Regions from separate parts of the Reyranella humidisoli genome, predicted to be linked through region 2. Evidence: riboswitches for the same ligand, from Rfam matches in the RefSeq annotation. Region 2 holds a riboswitch; each other region holds the start of a gene.
The links. Region 2 has a riboswitch for cobalamin ahead of KQ910_RS05890 (carbon-nitrogen hydrolase family protein). Riboswitches for the same ligand answer to the same signal wherever they lie in the genome.

Region 1 (6,015 bases), 790 kb from region 2:
GTCAGGGGGCCGACCGGCTCGGGCGGCAACCACGCAATATCCCGGCCCAGCAGGCTCGCGGCGTAGCGCAGCGCCTGCCGCAGGTTCGCCGCGCCCCCCGCCCGGAAGTAACCGTCGAGCCGTTCGAGCCGGTCGGACGCCAGAGTGGAGACGGCGACCAGCCGCGGATCAGACCTGTCATCGCCCGGAAGCGCGGCCAGCAGCACGCCGTTGTCGCGCGCCGCATCGGCAATGCGCTCGAATCCGTAGCGCCAGTAGTCGAGACCGCCCAGCCCGCGCACGATCACCAGCCGCGCTTGTGAGATCACCTGCTCGACATAAAGATCGACCGACATTGGATGGCGCAGCTTCTTCAGGCTGGCCAGCCGCAACGTCGGCAGCAGATCGCTGTCCAGCCGCCACGCCGCCGCAAGAGCCGAGAGGTCGCTGTCGGAAAAGGAGAGCACGACGATCTCGCCCGGCGACTGAGCGAGATCGACGGCGGCGTCGGCCTCGTCGAGTGTCGCGAGTTGGGTCGCCAGGACGTGCATCTGCCTACCCCAGCAGGATCGCCCGGATCCCCGCCTGATCGAAGCCCTTCTGGCCGATCACGACCAGCCGGCCGCGCCGCGGCGCGCCGTCGGGCCAGCGACGGTCGAACTGGTGCTGGATGCGCGCGCCGACACCCTGGACCAGCAGGCGCATCGGCTTGCCGTCGACCTCGACGAAGCCCTTCATGCGCAGCACGTCGTGTTCCTCGGCCGCCTTCACCATGCGGTCGACCAGCGCCTGCGGCGAGGCGTAGGCCGGCAGGTCGACGATGAACGTGTCGAAATCCTCGTGGTCGTGCTCGCCTTCGAGGTCATGATGCGAGGGACGCGCCGCGAGGTCGGCTTCGGCCGCCGCGCCGAGACCCAGCAGGACCTTCACCGGCACCTGGCCGTGGCGCGTCTCCACGAGCGCGACCGCGCGCGGCAGGACCTTGCCGATCTCGCCGATGACCGCCTTCCGGTCGGCGTCCGTCATCAGGTCGGCCTTGTTCAGCAGGATCAGGTCGGCACAAAGGATCTGGTCCTCGAACACTTCCTCGAGGGGATTGTCGTGATCCAGCGACGAATCCTCCGCGCGCTGGCGCGCCACCGCCGCGGGATCGTCGGCGAACCGGCCGGCCGCCACCGCCGCGCCGTCCACCACGGCGATCACGCCGTCGACGGTGACGCGCGAGGCGATCTCGGGCCAGTTGAAGGCCTTCACCAGCGGCTTCGGCAGTGCGAGGCCCGACGTCTCGATCACGATATGCTCGGGCGGATTGGGACGGTCGAGCAGGCTCTTGAGGGCGGGCACGAAATCGTCGGCGACGGTGCAGCAGAGGCAGCCGTTGGCCAGTTCGACGATCGCATCCTCGGGACAGTTCTCGACTCCGCAGCTCTTCAGGATCTCGCCGTCGATGCCGACATCGCCGAACTCGTTGACGATCACGGCGAGGCGACGGTCGGCATTCTCCAGCACATGGCGGACGAGCGTCGTCTTTCCCGCGCCGAGGAAGCCGGTGACGATGGTGCAGGGCACCTTGGCGAGCGTGCTCATGAGGACTCCCGGAGGTTCATCGGCGGGACGCGCGCGATGGTGTTCTTGCGGATGTGTTCGGGCCGCTCGCGCCAGACCGTGACGCCGGTTTCATGCGCGCTGTGCTGACGCGCGAAGGCGAGGATATCGGGCGCATGCTGTTCGGCATCGAGGTTGCCAATGACGTAAGTCCACTTGCCGGGCGCGCCGACGGCGATCGTGCAGCCACGCGAGCAGTTCGAGAGACACTCGACGCCGACGATCTGCGAGAGCGGATAACCTTCTGCCGCCGCGCGCTGCGCCGCCGACAGCAGCCGTGCGCCGGCGCGCATGGGATGCGCATTCGCGTCATCGGCGCTGCTGCGGCAGGTCGTGCAGACGTAGAGCGTCGATGCAGTCATGCGAATGCGCCTCGACCTAGAGGGTCGCGGCCGTTGCGGCGGCAGCGCCGATCACGGCCACGACCGCGCCCATGACAGAGACACCGAGAGCCCGCGACGGCCGGCTCATCACCGCGAGCGTCAGGGCATAGGCCGCGACCGCGAGCGCCGACTGGACCACGAACAGGCCCGCGAGATAGGCGGCGACCGGCGTGGGTTCGGCACCGACGATCGCCTCGCCCAGGGCATGGCCGTGAACGAGGCCAGCCAGGGCGAACAGCGCGACGGCCAATGCCGGCGAAAGCTTCGAGCGCACGATCACGAGGCCGCCGATGACGAGCGTGCTGAGGCCCACGAGGAATTCACCTGCCGGCAGGCCGATGCCCGCGAGATGCACGACGACGCCCGCGATCACGGCCGCGCTGAAGGCGAGGACCGGCACGATACCGCGAGCGGCAAGGCCTGCGAGGATACCGACGCCGACGACCGCAGCCAGATGGTCGAGGCCGATGATGGGATGGCCGAGGCCGGACAGGAGACCGTTCATGAAGGTCTGCGGCGTCTGGCCGCCCATTGGATGGTGGGCGAAGGCCGGCGCGGTCGCCGCCATCGACAACAGCAACGCAATGGAACCCGAACGCGTGATCGCCGCCTTCATGATCGTCTCCGTCGTATGAGGGCACATGCCCTCGGGGTATGCCGTCTCCGACGGAGCCCGCGCATCCGGCAAGGCCGGATGTCGGGTGGACCTCGTTCCTCGTGCTTCCCCGCGCGAGGACTCGGATGCGGCAGTTTCGACGGCAGGTTTCCTGGCTCTCGGCTCTTCGTCTTCGGCCACCTTCCCGGTTTCCCAGTGGTATCGAGGCCTTCGACTCACCAATCACAGTTGCGGGGGCAGCCTCGGATTGGGGCGCGAGGCCCGGCACCGTGTTCCCTTTTGATCCCCTTGCGGGGCACCGTCACGTGCTTGATAGGGGTCCGGGCGAAGTCGCGTCAACGGTATTCGGTCGCCCCGGCAGGCGCGGCGGTCAGCTGATCAGCCCCGCGGCCTGGATCGCGGCAAGGCCGCCCACGGCGGTGATCAGGGACCCCGCGACGACCAGCGCGGTCCGCTGCGCCGGCCACTTGCTAACACCCAGCGTGAGCGCACAGGAAGCGACGCCTAGCGCCGTCTGCGCCACGAGCAGGCCCGCGACGTTGGCGACGATCGGCAAGGCATCCGCCCCGATCAGGACCACCCCCAGCGAATAGCCGTGCACGAGCCCTGCGACGGCGAAGATGCCCGACGCGACCTTCGGGCTGATCGGCTGGCGGATCAGGATGAGCACGCCGATCAGCATCGTCGTCAAAGCCACGAAGGCGCCGTCCGCGGGAATGTCGTAGGGGCTGAGCTGAAGCGCCACGCCGGCGATGGCGGCGACACCGAAGACAAGCACCGGGACGATGCCGCGGGCGGCGATGCCGACCAGGATGCCGATGCCGATCATCGCAGCCAGGTGATAGACGCTGATGACCGGGAGACCGACACCCTGCAGGAAACCCTCGGCGAAGGTCCGGGGCAGTTCCTCCTCCACCAACGTGTGGGCAAGGACCGGCAACCGCGGAACCGCGAGCGCAAGCGTCGTCCAGAAGCCCAGCCGCCGGATGGAAACCCGCATCACCTTCCCTGGTCCCGTCTTTGGCCCTCGCTTGGGGCGCGCATGCACCTCAGATAGGGTGCAGCTGCACAACTCGTCAATCCAATTCCGCATCGGCGGTGAAACTATAGCCGATATTGGCGATTCCACTGCATCGAAGGGCCGAAGTCCATGACGAACGAGATCAGCGACGACGCACGGCATAAAAACAAGATGGCCAACCGGAAGGCCGTGCAGGACGCCGAAGTCGCCGCCAAGACCATCGAAAAGGGCCTGTTGATCGTCCACACCGGCAAGGGGAAGGGAAAATCGACCGCCGCCTTCGGCCTTCTCCTGCGCGCCATCGGCCGTGGACTGCGGTGCGGCGTCGTGCAGTTCGGCAAGGGCGCCTGGCAGACCGGCGAGCGCACAGCCGTCGAGCGCTTCGGCGATCAGGTGCAATGGCATACGCTGGGCGAGGGCTTCACCTGGGAGACGCAGGATCGCGCGCGCGACGTCGCGGCCGCCGAACGGGCCTGGTCCGTGGCGCGCGACCTGATGGCCGATCCCTCGATCCGCTTCATCGTGCTCGACGAACTCAACATCTCGCTGCGCTACGACCATCTCGAGATCGGCGCCGTCCTCGAGGCCCTTAAGGCGCGCCGTCCCGACCAGCACATCGTCGTCACCGGCCGCAACGCCAAGGCCGAGCTGATCGAGGCAGCCGACCTCGTGACCGAGATGACCCTCGTGAAGCACCATTTCGCCGCCGGCGTGAAAGCGCAGGAAGGCATCGAGTTCTGATGCCCCTCGATCTGCACGCCCGCGCGCTGATGATCCAGGGCACCGGCTCCGACGTGGGCAAGTCGCTGCTGGTCGCGGGCCTCGCCCGCGCCTTCACGCGACGCGGCCTGCGCGTACTCCCTTTCAAGCCGCAGAACATGTCGAACAATGCGGCCGTGACGGCCGACGGCGGCGAGATCGGACGCGCCCAGGCACTTCAGGCGCGCGCCGCGCGAGTCCCCACCAGCGTTCACATGAATCCGGTGTTGTTGAAACCGCAGACCGATGTTGGCGCGCAGGTCGTGGTGCAGGGCCGCGTCGTCGGCAACGCGAAGGCGCGCGAGTATCAGGCGATGAAGCCGAGGCTGCTGGGCGCCGTCCTCGACAGTTTCGGCCGCCTCGCCGCCGAGGCCGATCTCGTCCTGGTCGAAGGCGCCGGTTCGGCGTCGGAGGTCAACCTGCGCGCCGCCGACATCGCCAACATGGGCTTTGCGCGCGCCGCGGACGTTCCCGTCGTGCTGGTGGGCGACATCGATCGCGGCGGCGTCATCGCGAGCCTGGTCGGCACGAAGGTGGTGATCGAGCCCGAAGACGCCGCGATGATCGTGGGCTTCCTCGTCAACCGCTTCCGCGGCGATCCGAGCCTGTTCGCCGACGGCATGGCGCGCATCGCCGACGAGACCGGCTGGGCCGCGCTCGGCCTCATCCCCTACTTCGCCGAAGCGCAGAAGCTGCCCGCCGAAGACGCGCTCGGCATTCCCGGTCGTGGCGCCTTAACTGGTGCCGTCAAGGTCGTCGTGCTCGCCTATCCGCGCATCGCAAACTTCGACGACTTCGATCCGCTGCGACAGGAGCCCGGCGTCGACGTCGCGTTCATCCGCCCCGGCGAGCCGATCCCCGGCGACGCGGCCCTGGTCATCCTGCCGGGCTCGAAGGCCACCATCGCCGATCTTGGCGCCCTGCGCGAAACCGGATGGGACGTCGATCTCGCCGCGCATCGGCGCCGCGGCGGTCACGTGCTGGGGATCTGCGGCGGCTATCAGATGCTGGGGCGACGCGTGGCCGATCCCGACGGAATTGAAGGCGCGCCCGGCAGCGTCGAGGGGCTGGGCCTGCTCGACGCCGACACCGTACTCGGCGGCGACAAGAGGCTGGTCGAGGTGTCGGGCACGACGATCGCCGGAGGCGTGCCCTTCAAGGGCTACGAGATGCATGTCGGCCGCACCACCGCGTCGCAGCCGCCGATGCTCGATCTTGGCGGCGGCCGCACGGACGGTGCCATCGACGCGAGCGGCCGGATCGCCGGCTGTTACATCCACGGCCTGCTGGCCGATGACCAGCAGCGGCAGCACTGGCTGGCCCGCATCGGCGCGCAGGGTTCCGATCTCGACTACGAAGCCGGCATCGACGCCACCCTCGATGCGCTCGCCGACCATCTCGAGAAGCATGTCGATTGCACGCGACTGCTCAAGCTCGCGCGCGTGCCCACGATCAAGACAGCAGCGTAAGGACCGCGAGAAGCGCGACGACCGTTACCTGCACCGCGCACGCCACGCGATAGAGACGAAGCGCGGCGCGAATGTCGGCGGCCGTCAGATCGGCGCGGCCTTCGCCCATCCAATGGTCGTCGACCTTCACGCCGCCATAGACACGCGGGCCGGCCAGCTTGATGCCGAGCGCGCCCGCCATTG
Region 2 (6,015 bases):
AGAAGAAGAAGGGCCAGCCCGTCGTTTCCGAGGCGCCGGAGGAGGACGAGGAGAAGGTTGTCGATCTCATGGAAGCCTTGAAGAGGAGCCTCAGGGGTGGCGGTGGTCCCTCGCGCGACAAGGCCGACCGCTTCCTCGAAGCGCAGGGGCGGAAGACGGCGAAGCCGAAAGCGGAGAAAGCTCGCAAGAAGACCGCGTCCCGCAGAAGCGCGGCTTGAGTCAGCCGCGCCGCTCCCACGCGACCGGCTGCATGACGCCGTCGACCAGGATATGGCGGAAGCCGACGCCGTAGGCGGCATCGATGACATCCGCCGCAAGTGCGACGACTGGCGGGCCGTCGGCAGCGACGACTCGATTGGCGAGGACGATCACGCGATCGGCGAAGCGAGCCGCCAGGCCAAGGTCGTGCAGCACCACGATCACGCAGGCGCCGCGCGCGGCTTCGTCGCGCAGGATCGCCATGGCTCCCAGCGCATAGGCGGGATCGAGGCTGGCGACCGGCTCGTCAGCCAGGAGGACCGCGGCCTCGGTCGCCAGGGCGCGGGCCATCATCATGCGGGCACGCTCGCCTTGGGACAGTGCGTCGATGGACCGGTCTGCAAACTGAACACCGTCGACTCGCTGCAGCGCGCGTTGCACGGCTTCGGTATCCGCGGATTTGGCTGGCCGGCTGAGATCGGCGCCGTGCGGCAGGCGGCCCAGCGCCACGACGTCATGCGCGCGCAGCGGCCAATAGGCCGACGCAGCTTGCGCGAGGTAGGCGATGCGCTGGCCGCGAGTGGCAGAGCCAAGGCTGGAGAGAGGCTCGCTGCCCAGCTCGACCCGTCCCGCCGAGGGCGCATCGAGACCGGCGAGAAGGCGTAGGAGGGTGGTCTTGCCGGCGCCGTTGGGGCCGACGATGGCGGTGACTTTGCCCGGCGCAAAGGCAAGATCGATACCGGACAGGACTTCGCGCTCGCCCCGCCGGCTGACCAATCCGTAGACCGCTATGGCGCTCATGCGGCGAGCCATGCCGCGCGGGCCTTGCGGACGGCGCGGACCAGGAACGGCGCGCCGACCAGCGAGGTGAAGACGCCGAGCTGGAGTTCGTAGGCGGTCGGCAGCAGGCGGACGGCGATGTCAGCGATCAGCACCAGGGCGGCACCGACCAGCATCGAGGGCACGAGGGTCGCCCCGGGCCGGAAATCGACGCGCGCACGCACGACGTGCGGTGCGATCAGGCCGACGAAGCCGATGACGCCGGCAACCGAGGTGGCGGCACCGACCATCAGACCGACGCCCAGTGTGAGCCTGAGGCCCAGTGACTTCGTCTCGACGCCCAGGCTGCGCGCGGTATCCTCGCCCAGCGACAGCGCGTCGAGCCAGCGGCCGGCGCCGAGGACGATCGCGGCACCGGCGATCATGAAGGGCGCAGCGATCGCGAGGTAACGCAGGTCGCGGTCGACGATGGAGCCGGCGAGCCAGAGGGAGATTTCCTGGTAGGCGAAGGGATTGGGCGACATCGCCAGCACCAGCGAGATCAGGGCCGCGGCGATGGCATTGATGGCAACGCCCATCAGCAGCAGAGATACCGTGCCGGTGCCCGACCGGACCGCGCCCATCAGCAGGGCGACCGCGATGCCCGCGCCGGCGATCCCGGCCAGCGGCAGGGCCAGGACGAAGGCCGCGGCGAGACCGCTGTAGAAGGCGCAGACCGCGGCGAAGCCGGCACAGGCCGAAACCCCGATCACGCCCGGCTCGGCCAGCGGGTTGCGCAGCCAGCCCTGCAGCACCGCGCCGCTGAGACCCAGCACACCGCCGATCAGAAGGCCGAGCGTCGCACGCGGCACGCGCAGTTCCCAGACGATGGCCCAGCCGACCTCGTTGCCCAGCCGCCACGGCCACCAGGCCGGACCGACGGCGAGCGACAGGAGATAGAGCGCCACGACCAGCAGGATGAGCCAGCGGTTCACGGCCGCGCCGCCGCGAGCAGGCGGATCGCCTCGAAATTCTCCGGCCCGGCGCAGATCGAATATTTGATCGGCAGGGACACGAGCCGGGTCTTTCCCGCGAGGGCGAGCAGCGCGTGATGGTCGACGAACTCGGTCGCGCGCGCGGGATTGGCGTTGGCCGCACCGTCGAGGACCAGCAAGCCCGGCTGGTTGACGAGCACCTCCTCAAGCGCGATGCGGCCATAGGCCGGGATGCCCAGCCCGGCGGCGAGATTGCGGAAGCCGGCGACACGCAGCAGCTCGTCCATCAGGCTGCCCTTCCCGGCGGTGCCGCGATTGGCCTGAAGCGTGATCGCCGTGGCGATGGGCGCACCGTTCCAGGTGAGCTGGCGCTTCTGCTCGCGCATGTCGGCGATCAGGCCTTTGCCGATCTCCTCGCGGCCCATCGCGATGGCCATGCTCTCGATGATGCTCTCGGCGTCATCGATCGAGGCGCCCCACTTCACTTCGAGCATGCGGATACCGGCGATGCGCAGCAGGCGCTTCAGCGTCGCGTGCGAATCGCGGTCGAAAATCACGAGGTCCGGTCGCAGGGTGAGGATCGATTCGACGGTCGCCCGCACCGTGGGAATGGACGCGGCACGATCTGCCAGCACCGAGATACGGGGATCGCGCGACAGGTAGCTCACGCCGACGAGCTGGCCTGGTGCCGCGAGGCGCATCGCCATCTGGTCGAGGCAGAGGTTCACCGTCACGACGCGCTGCGGTGTCTGCGCGGTAACTGCACCGACAGTGAAAAGCAGGAAAAGTACACCGATCAGTGTACAGCGGAGAGTCATCGGACACGCCAGTCGGCCAGGCGGCGGGAGTCGGGCGTCCAGTCGACCCATGCGATCCGTGGTTCGGCAGACGCATGAGAGAAAGCGACCGTGCCGTCGACCGCCGCGAGCGAACAGGCCGCGTTGAAGTCGAGCACGTCATGGCCGGTGCGGTTGCAGACGAGGACCGGCCTGCCGGTGCTGGAGGAAGCGCGTTCCCATTCGCCGTTGGGCCCGTGCAGGCCCGGCGCCCACGCGGCCGAGGAGAGATGCAGGTCGACACCAAGCGCCGCGGTCTCGTCGATCAGGCGCTTTGAATACATGTCGGCGCAGACGAAGAAGCCGACGCGGCCGATGCCGTCGATCGGGATCACTGTCGGCCGATCGCCCGGTGTCGACCAGGACTCGGAGCCGACACGCAGCGCGTTGATCTTGCGATGCCGGCCGGTCACGGCGCCGTCGGGCGCGAAGACCACCATGCTGTTGAACAGCGCATCGGGCGTGGCTTCCGGCGTGCCCAGCACCAGTGTCGCGCCAGTCTCGCGCGCGAGTGCGCCAGCCCAGGCGAACAACTCGTCTTGACCCTCGGCGATCCAGCCGGTGCCTAAAAGGTCGCGGAAGCCGTACCCGCTCACCGCAAGTTCCGGCGTCACGATGAGGCGCGCACCGTTGGCGGCGGCCTGGCGCACGGCCTGTTCGATGGCCTGCCGGTTGGCCGCGATCTCGCCGGGACGCGGCGCGAGATGGAGGAGCGCGATGGTGGCGGTCGAGGTGGCGGTGGCGTTGGTCACGGCGGACAAGGCTACGCCACCGGCCATGACTTGCAGCAAGTTTCGACGGATCGGCGTCAACGACGGATCTCCCCAACGGTTCGCACGAAGCGCGTCACCGCTCGGTTGACCGTCCCGCTGGATCATCCCGTCCATCGGAAGAGCGACGCTATCGCCGGCAGGTCTTCTGGCTCGCGGGTCAAAGCTCCTGCCCGTCTTCCCGGACTTTCGTCCAGTGACATGTGGGCTCTCGCTCGCCGCTCACAGCTGCGGGTACAGCTGCCGATTGGCCTTTTGGGGGCGGCACGGCATTCCCTGTTCGCCTCCGGTTAGGGAGGACCGTCGATCCCAACCCCGTAAGGCAAGCGCCTTCCGGCCGTCAAGACGAGGTGCCGAGCGACTTGTGTGCGGTGGAGCCGATTTCCGGCGGTCGGAGCCGGCGCCTGCGATAGACTGGCGGTATGACTAGGATATTGCTGACCCGCCACGGTCACGTCGACGGCATTCGTCCCGCGCGCTTTCGCGGTCGCGCGGAGCTGCCGCTGACGGCGCGGGGACTGGCGCAGGCCGACGCTTTGGCCAGGCGCATCGCCGGACGCTGGAAGCCGTCTGCCGTCTATACGAGCGCGATGCAGCGATGCATCGTGACCGGTCGTCGGGTTGCAGAGATGTGTGGGATTCGCGCATCGGTTCATGGGGGTCTGGGCGACATCGACTACGGCGCCTGGCAGATGCGCACGCATGAGGAGGTCGCGCAGGAAGCGCCCGACGCCTATCGGCTGTGGCGGCAGGCGCCGCATCTCCTGCGCTTTCCCGGCGGCGAGTCGTTGCAGGACGTCGTGGCGCGGACGGCGGACGCGCTGCGCCTCGTGATGGCACAGCACGGCAGCGAGACGGTCGTGCTGGTCGGTCATGACAGCGTGAACCGCGCGCTGCTGCTTCAGCTCCTCGACCAGCCGCTCTCGGCCTACTGGAAACTGGCGCAGGATCCGTGCGGCTTGAGCGAGATCGAGATCTCCGGCGCGGGGGACGTGCGGGTCGGCTTCCTGAACGACACGAGCCATCTCGAGGGAATCGTCTAGGCCGGCCTGAGGATAACTGGACCATAGCCGACCGGGCGGCGTAAAAGGCCGGCCATGCGGGCCTTTTCATACGACGTGATCGTGGTGGGCGGTGGCCATGCCGGCTGTGAGGCCGCGGCCGCAGCGGCGCGGATGGGTGCGCGCACTCTGCTCCTCACCCACCGGGTCGAGACGATCGGCGAGATGTCGTGCAATCCGGCGATCGGCGGACTGGGCAAGGGCCATCTGGTCCGCGAGATCGATGCGCTGGATGGCATCATGGGCCGGGCCATCGACCGGGGCGGTATCCAGTTCCGCACCCTCAATCTTTCCAAGGGCCCCGCGGTGCGTGGACCGCGTGCCCAGGCCGACCGCAAGCTGTACAGGCAGGCCGTTCAGGACCTGCTGGCCGAGCAGGCCGGGCTCGAAATCCGCGCCGATTCGGTTGCAGATATCATTCTGGATACACGGGGCACGTGTGCCGGTGTGGTCACGGAATCGGGTGCGGAAATCAGCGCCGGGCGTGTGATCCTGACGACGGGTACGTTCCTGCGCGGCCTGATCCACATGGGGGAAACCAAGATTCCGGCCGGTCGCGTCCGCGGTGACGGGGTCGAGGAGCCGTCCACGGCGCTCGCCCGGACGCTGGATCGGCTGGGCTTCAAGTTGGGCCGATTGAAGACCGGCACGCCGGCGCGGCTCGACGGTCGCACGATCGACTATGGCGCGCTCGAGCGGCAGGACGGCGACGACCCGCCCCGGCCGTTCTCCTATCTGACCGACAGGATCACCACGCCGCAGATCCCCTGCCATATCACGACGACCACTTCGGCGACCCACGAGATCATTCGCGCCAACCTCCATCGCGCGCCGATGTACTCGGGCCAGATCGAGAGCGTTGGCCCGCGCTACTGCCCGTCGATCGAGGACAAGGTCGTGCGCTTCGGCCAGCGCGACCGGCATCAGATCTTCCTGGAGCCGGAGGGCCTGGACGACTTCACCGTCTATCCGAACGGCATCTCGACCTCGCTGCCCAAGGACGTCCAGCTGGCGATGCTGCAGACCATTCCGGGTCTGGAACGGACCAAGATGATCCGGCCGGGCTATGCCATCGAGTACGACCACATCGATCCGCGCGAACTTCACGCGACCCTCGAAACCCGCCGCGTTCCCGGCCTCTACATGGCAGGCCAGATCAACGGCACCACGGGCTATGAGGAAGCAGCGGCCCAGGGGCTGATCGCCGGCGTCAATGCGGCCGCATCCAAGCCGTTCGTCGTCGACCGGGCCGATGGATATATTGGTGTCCTCGTCGACGATCTGGTCTCGCTGGGCGTCACCGAGCCGTACCGCATGTTCACGTCGCGTGCGGAGTATCGGCTCTGGCTGCGGGCCGACAATGCCGATCAGCGTCTCACCTTGCGGGGTCTGGAGG
Region 3 (6,015 bases), on a different contig from region 2:
CGCAACGAACCTGCCGATCTATCGCCAGGACACCGGACCCACCGACTTCCACATGCATCTGCCACCGGGAGGCTTCCAGTTCGTCCTGGTGACGTCGGGCGTGTTCACCTTCGACTATGACGGCAAGATCCACTATGTCGGCCCCGGCGCCGTGATCATGCAGAGCGCGATCGTGCATCGTCAGCTCTTCTACACATGGTCGGGCCTGCCGACGGACGAGAACCTGAAGACGCCGCAGACGGCGGTACCTGATGCGCTCTCCATGGGCTACTCGGGCAAGTTCCTCGAGGCGTTCATCACCGAACCGGCGACGTTCCCCAACCCGACGGTCGTGGCGGCGGACCAGATCGTCGAAGCCGACACGTCGCGCACGGCCTGGGGGCATCCCGTGCATGACCGCCCGATCGACGCCGGGTTCTGGTATCAGGATCCGCTGGCGCTGGGCTCGCTCTACCGCAAACTCGTCGACGATCTGCCGGGTGGTCCGGTCAAGGCGCCGTCTGCGGTTCATGTGCGCGACCTCGAGATCGAGAGTCCCAGCGGACATCTCGCGGTGGGCCACATCATCGCCACCGATCCCGCGGGTCAGTCGCTCCTGCCCAAGAGCTCGACCGGCGTTGCCACCGTCTCGGATCTCGCGAAGGGCGAAGTCGCCGTCTATCGCGTCATCCGCGGAACCGCGTCGTTCAGGGATCGCGCCGGCAAACTGCTGGAACTGTCTGCCGGCGATACGGTGACGGCGGGCGGACAGTCGGTCGACCTGGTCGGCGTGGGCGAGAACACGCAGCTGCTGCGGCTTGGCCTGCTGAAGGGGATAGACAATCTGCGGAAGTGGTCGCCGACGCAGCGCGACGAGATCGACGGGCTGGCCGGGCAGATCATCACGGCGCAAGCGCTGCGCCCGCTGCGCACCGACGGACCGCCGGTCGGTTATCTCTACGAGTAGGCGACGCCTTCGCACGCTGCACGCCGCGAGTCGCGCCGCGCCGAATTGCGGCAGAATCTTGACGTTCTACAGACGCGAAGGGATAATGGAGACATTGCCGGTCCTCCCTAACAGGAGGCCAAGAGGGAACGCCGTGATGTCCGTCCGGACAAATCGGCGGCTGTACCCGCAGCTGTGAGCGGTTAGCGACTGTCCAACAAGCCACTGAACTTCGGTTCGGGAAGGCGGGCAGGCGCAGCGACCCGCGAGCCAGAAGACCTGCCGGCGATAGCGTCGCTCTTCCGATGGACGGGATGTTCCAACGGGACGGTCAACCGAGCGGTGACGCGCTGTTTGCGTGGCTGCTTTTGGGAGACCGTCTGATGACGCCGTTTCGTCGTATCGCCTTGTTCTTTTCGCTGCTGGCCCCGTCGGCTGCGCTCGCGCAGACCGAACCGGCGGGCATGATGCCCACCACGGTCGTGACGGCCGACCGCTTCCCGACCGATCCCGACAAGGTGACGTCGAGCTACACCGTCGTGATGCAGGAGGAGATGCAGCGCCGCCAGCTCCGCACGGCGGGGGAGGTGCTGAAGACTATCCCCGGCGTTTCCGTGCAGCAGTCGGGCGGCCCCGGCGGCCAGACCTCGGTCTTCGTGCGCGGCTCCAACTCGAACCAGGTGCTGGTACTGATCGACGGCATCACCGCCAACGATCCGTCGAGCGCCAACGGTGCGCCCGACTTTGCGCATCTGCTGACCGAGAACCTCGACCGCATCGAAGTCGTGCGCGGCCCGATGTCGACGATGTACGGCAGCCAGGCGATCGGCGGCGTCATCAACCTCGTCACCAAGGCCGGCCAGGGCAAGATGAACGGCGCGGCCTTCACGGAACTCGGCACACGCCTGCAGAGCAACAGTGGCGCCTACGTTCGCGGCAGCGAGGGCAAGTTCAACTACAACCTGACCTTCGCCGGCACGTTCAGCCCCAACGACACGCCAGTGCCGGCCCGCTTCACGCCCAACGGCGGCTTCGTCGACATCGATCCCTACCGCAACATCACCCTGGCGGCGCGGCTGGGTTACGAGATCAACGAGAATACGCAGTTCAACTTCTTCGCCCGCTACATCGACACCAAGCTGAACTACGACCAGGTCGGCCAGGAAGATCCGATGGCCAACGGCTACACCTCGCAGTTTTTCACGCGCGGCGAGATCGAGGGCAATTACTTCGACGGCCGCTGGAAGCCGGTCATCGGCATTAACTACAGCACCATCACGCGGCACGACCTCGACTATGCCAGCCCGCAGAATCTGCTGCCGTTCAACCTCGACAGCTGGTTCAACGGACGTCGCCTGCAGGCGGATTTCAAGAACCTGATCAAGGTCAGCGAGCAGGTCGAGGTCGTCGCCGGCGTCGATTACGACCGGCAATGGGCCTACAGCAACACGATCGGCTCGTTTACGCCGTTCACCGAGGCGTGGGGCACGATGGCCCAGACCGGCCTATACGGCCAGTTGCGCCTCAACCCGTTCGAGGGCTTCAACCTCAACGTCGGCGGCCGCGTCGATATGAACGACACCTTCGGCACCGTGGGTACGTGGCGCGCTGGCGCGTCCTACCTGTGGGCGCCGACCGACACCAAAATCAAGGCCTCCTACGGAACCGCCTTCAAGGCGCCGTCGCTGTTCGAACTCTACGGCCCCGGCCCGTTGTGCGGCGGCAACCGCAGCATCCAGCCGGAATACAGCCGCGGCTACGAAGTCGGCGTCGAGCAGGGCCTGTTCGACCGCAAGGTGAAGGCGGGCGTCACCTACTTCTTCAACACCTACTCGAACCTGATCCAGTGCCCGCCGCCGTTCCTGACGCTGCAGAACGTCGCCAACGCCCAGAGCGAGGGCTTCGAGGCCTTCGTGCAGATCAGCCCCGTGAAGTGGTTCGACCTGTATCTCGACTACACCCAGACCATCGCGCGCAACGTCGACGCCAACCTGCCGCTGGTGCGCCGTCCGGGCGACATCTTCAACATCCGTGCCCAGTTCCGGCCGTGGGAGAACACGCTGTTCGGCATCGGCGTGCTGCAGGTCAACAGCCGCTATGATTTCAACGCCACCACCGGCGCGCTGATGATCCCGTCGCCCTACACGCTGGTGCGCATCACCGCGCAGTACGACGTGGTCCCGTCGGTCCAGCTGTTCGCCCGCGCCGAGAACGTGCTGAACCAGGTGTACGAGGAGCCGGAAGGCTTCCAGGCGCCGTACTTCCAGGCCTTCTTTGGCGTGAAGGCGAGGTTCTGAGGCGTTGGCAGGCTGACCTCTCTCCCGATCGGGGGAGAGGGACACGATTGTCAGGCGTCCTTGCCTGTGGGGGGCAGTCCGTCGGCGCTATCCGCCAGCAGGGCGACCAGGGCTGAACTCGCGCACAGTGCCAGCGTCGGGAAGGTCCAGAGCCACCAGCCGTGCGTCAGGAACGTGAAGCCGGTAGCGATGAGGTGACCCCAGCTGGTGAGATACGGGTCGCCGAGGCCGACGAAAGCGAGCGCGGCTTCGGCCAGGATGGCGCCACCGAACACAATGCCCGCGGCCGACAGCGCCGCCGGCGCGGTGTGCGGCAGGATGTGACGGAGCGCGAGGGCGAGTGGGGGCGTGCCGACCGCGACGGCGGCCCGCACGAAGTCCGAGCCGCGCACCGTCAGCGTCTCGGCCCTCACTAGCCGGGCGATGACGGGCCAGCGCGTAAGGCCCAGGACCAGCGCGAGGTTCAGGGCCGAGCCACCGAACAGGGCGGCGACCAGGATGGCGAACAGGAGCGCCGGCAGGCTGAGCACGATGTCGGCGGTGCGCATCAGCAGCTCGTCGAGCCAGCGCGGTCCGAGGCCGGCGGCGGTCCCGACGACGCAGCCGATGCCGAGCGCGAGAATCGTCGTCAGCCCCGCGACCAGCAGCGAGGTCCGGCCGCCCTGCGCCAACTCTTCGAGCAGGTCGCGGCCGAGGTCGTCGGTCCCCAGCAGATGCTTGGGCGAGGGCGGCAGGAAAGGCTGCGACATCGGCAGCATGGCGAGCGTGCCCGGCGGCGCCAGCAGGAGGCACAGGAGATAGAGCAGACCGAGGACTGCGAGCAGCAGGATCCGGGATCGCGAGGGGACGAGCGAGGCGATCATCGATCGGCCTCGTCGAGGCGCGGATCGAGCCACCGCAGCAGCATGTCGACCGCCAGATTGGTAGCCACCACGACCGCCGTGGTGAACAGGACGATGCCGATCACCACCGGATGGTCGCGCGCGATCGCCGACGTAACGATGAGGCGGCCGAGGCCGGGCAGGGCGAACAGGGTCTCGACCACGACGGCGCCGGCGACGAAGCCGCCCAGCCGCGCACCGAACAGGGTGGCGATACCCGGCATCGCATTGGGCAGCGCATGGCGCCGGCGAACGCCGGCCTGTGTCAGGCCCTTGGCGGCGGCGGTCACGGTGTAGGGCCGCGCCAGCTCGCGGGCGACGCGCGCGCGCGTCAGCAGCGCCATGAAGGCGATGTGATGCAGCGCCAGGGTCAGCACCGGCAGCACCAGATGGCGCGCCATGTCGAGCAGGCGCGCCGCTCCGGTGGCGGCGCTGCGCGCATCGACCAACCCCTGGACGGGCAACAGGCCGAGGCCCAGCGCCAGCACGATCACCAGCGCCTGCCCCACGATGTAGCTCGGCAGCGCATGCAGCGCGGCCATCGCGGCGACGAAGCCATGTCCGGGCCGGTCTTGCGTCGGGATCCGCGCAAGACCCAGCGCAATGCCGGCCAGGGCCGAGAAGAGAATGGCCGGTGCCACCAGGGCCAGGGTCACCGGCAGCCGTTCGAGGATAAGGGTCAGCACCGGCTGCTGGCTGCGGTAGGAGTAGCCGAGGTTGCCGCGCAAAATGTTCAGCAGCCAGTCGGCGTAGATCTCGGGCAGCGGGCGGTCGAGCCCGTAGAGTTTCTGGACTTCCTCGAGATAGCCCGGCGCACCGGACTCCCCGCCCAGCGCGATGGCCGGCCCGCCCGGGGCGAGATGGACCAGCACGAAGGCAAGGGTCGCCGCTAGCCACACCGCGGCGGCCAGGAAAAGAGAGCGCCAGAGGAGGCGCATGGCTAGGTCAGCGCGCCGGCGCCGCGCGCTCGGCGAACTGGCCCCTCCAGGGCGCGAAGTCGACGAAGGCGCCGCGCCAGGCCGAGGTGAAATCCGTCTCGACCAGCCACCAGTAGGGCAGGTCGTGCGCGACGATCCGCTCCATCGCGCGATAAGCCTCGCCACGCTTCGCCGTGTCGATCGACGCGCCGGCCTCGTCGAACAGCCTGTCGACTTCGGCGTTGCGGTACGCGGCGGCGTTGGAAAAGGGAACGTTCCCGACGGCACTCGAATGATACATGCGGCGCACGCCGATCTCCGGGTCGACGCCGTTGCAGTAGGAGATCAGCGCGAGGTCGAAGTCGCGCTGGGCGAACACTGCCGTCGCAAAGGCGGCGGGATCGAGCGGCTTCAGGCGCAGGACGATGCCGACCTGCGCAAGCTGCTGGCGCATCAGTTCGGCGTAGCGCGCGAAGGCGGGAAACATGAGCAGGTCGAAGGTCGCGCGTTCGCCGCCGTTCGTGCGCGGCAGCTTCGCCTGGTCGAGAAGTCCATTGGCCTTGGCCGGATCGAGACCGTACGCCTGCAGCGCGCCGGGCAGGGTCGCCCAGCCGATGGCGGAATGGATCGGCGCCCCTGCGACCCGGCCCTGTCCGAACTGCACGACGTCGAGCATCTGGCGGCGGTCGAGCGCATGGGCAAAGGCCTGGCGCACCGGCAGCGCTGCCAGCGCGGGCCGCTGCAGGTTGAAGGCGAGCGTCATGATGCAGTTCGCCCCGCCCGGCCCGGCTGTCGTCTCGGCGAGCGTGGCCTTGCCCTTGAGGCGTGCCACGTCCGCCGGCGCCACGCGGCCGAGGTAGTCGACCTCGCCGTTGGCGAGGGCCGCGATCTGCGTGGCGTTCTCGGGGATGACGCGGAAGATCAGCCGGTCGAGTTTAGGGAGGCCCGGCTTGAAGTAGGACTCGTTGCGCACCAGCACGACGCTCTCGTCGCGC

Region 1: another riboswitch for cobalamin. It lies ahead of KQ910_RS02090 (HupE/UreJ family protein); the one in region 2 lies ahead of KQ910_RS05890 (carbon-nitrogen hydrolase family protein).
Region 3: another riboswitch for cobalamin. It lies ahead of KQ910_RS26330 (TonB-dependent receptor plug domain-containing protein); the one in region 2 lies ahead of KQ910_RS05890 (carbon-nitrogen hydrolase family protein).

What each region holds. Positions count from the first base shown of each region.
Region 1 covers NZ_JAHOPB010000001.1:421,882-427,896, forward strand. The annotation lists gene cobN (cobaltochelatase subunit CobN) at 1-530, opposite strand, end outside; gene cobW (cobalamin biosynthesis protein CobW) at 535-1,566, opposite strand; gene KQ910_RS02085 (DUF1636 family protein) at 1,563-1,946, opposite strand; gene KQ910_RS02090 (HupE/UreJ family protein) at 1,963-2,583, opposite strand; cobalamin riboswitch at 2,708-2,901, opposite strand; gene KQ910_RS02095 (HupE/UreJ family protein) at 2,954-3,583, opposite strand; gene cobO (cob(I)yrinic acid a,c-diamide adenosyltransferase) at 3,734-4,345, shown strand; gene KQ910_RS02105 (cobyric acid synthase) at 4,375-5,832, shown strand; gene cbiB (adenosylcobinamide-phosphate synthase CbiB) at 5,816-6,015, opposite strand, start outside.
Region 2 covers NZ_JAHOPB010000001.1:1,212,296-1,218,310, forward strand. The annotation lists gene ku (non-homologous end joining protein Ku) at 1-218, shown strand, start outside; gene KQ910_RS05875 (ABC transporter ATP-binding protein) at 220-999, opposite strand; gene KQ910_RS05880 (FecCD family ABC transporter permease) at 996-1,952, opposite strand; gene KQ910_RS05885 (ABC transporter substrate-binding protein) at 1,949-2,770, opposite strand; gene KQ910_RS05890 (carbon-nitrogen hydrolase family protein) at 2,767-3,540, opposite strand; cobalamin riboswitch at 3,680-3,878, opposite strand; gene KQ910_RS05895 (histidine phosphatase family protein) at 3,981-4,601, shown strand; gene mnmG (tRNA uridine-5-carboxymethylaminomethyl(34) synthesis enzyme MnmG) at 4,656-6,015, shown strand, end outside.
Region 3 covers NZ_JAHOPB010000004.1:121,691-127,705, forward strand. The annotation lists gene KQ910_RS26325 (cupin domain-containing protein) at 1-946, shown strand, start outside; cobalamin riboswitch at 1,028-1,226, shown strand; gene KQ910_RS26330 (TonB-dependent receptor plug domain-containing protein) at 1,309-3,222, shown strand; gene KQ910_RS26335 (ABC transporter permease) at 3,273-4,085, opposite strand; gene KQ910_RS26340 (ABC transporter permease) at 4,082-5,041, opposite strand; gene KQ910_RS26345 (ABC transporter substrate-binding protein) at 5,049-6,015, opposite strand, start outside.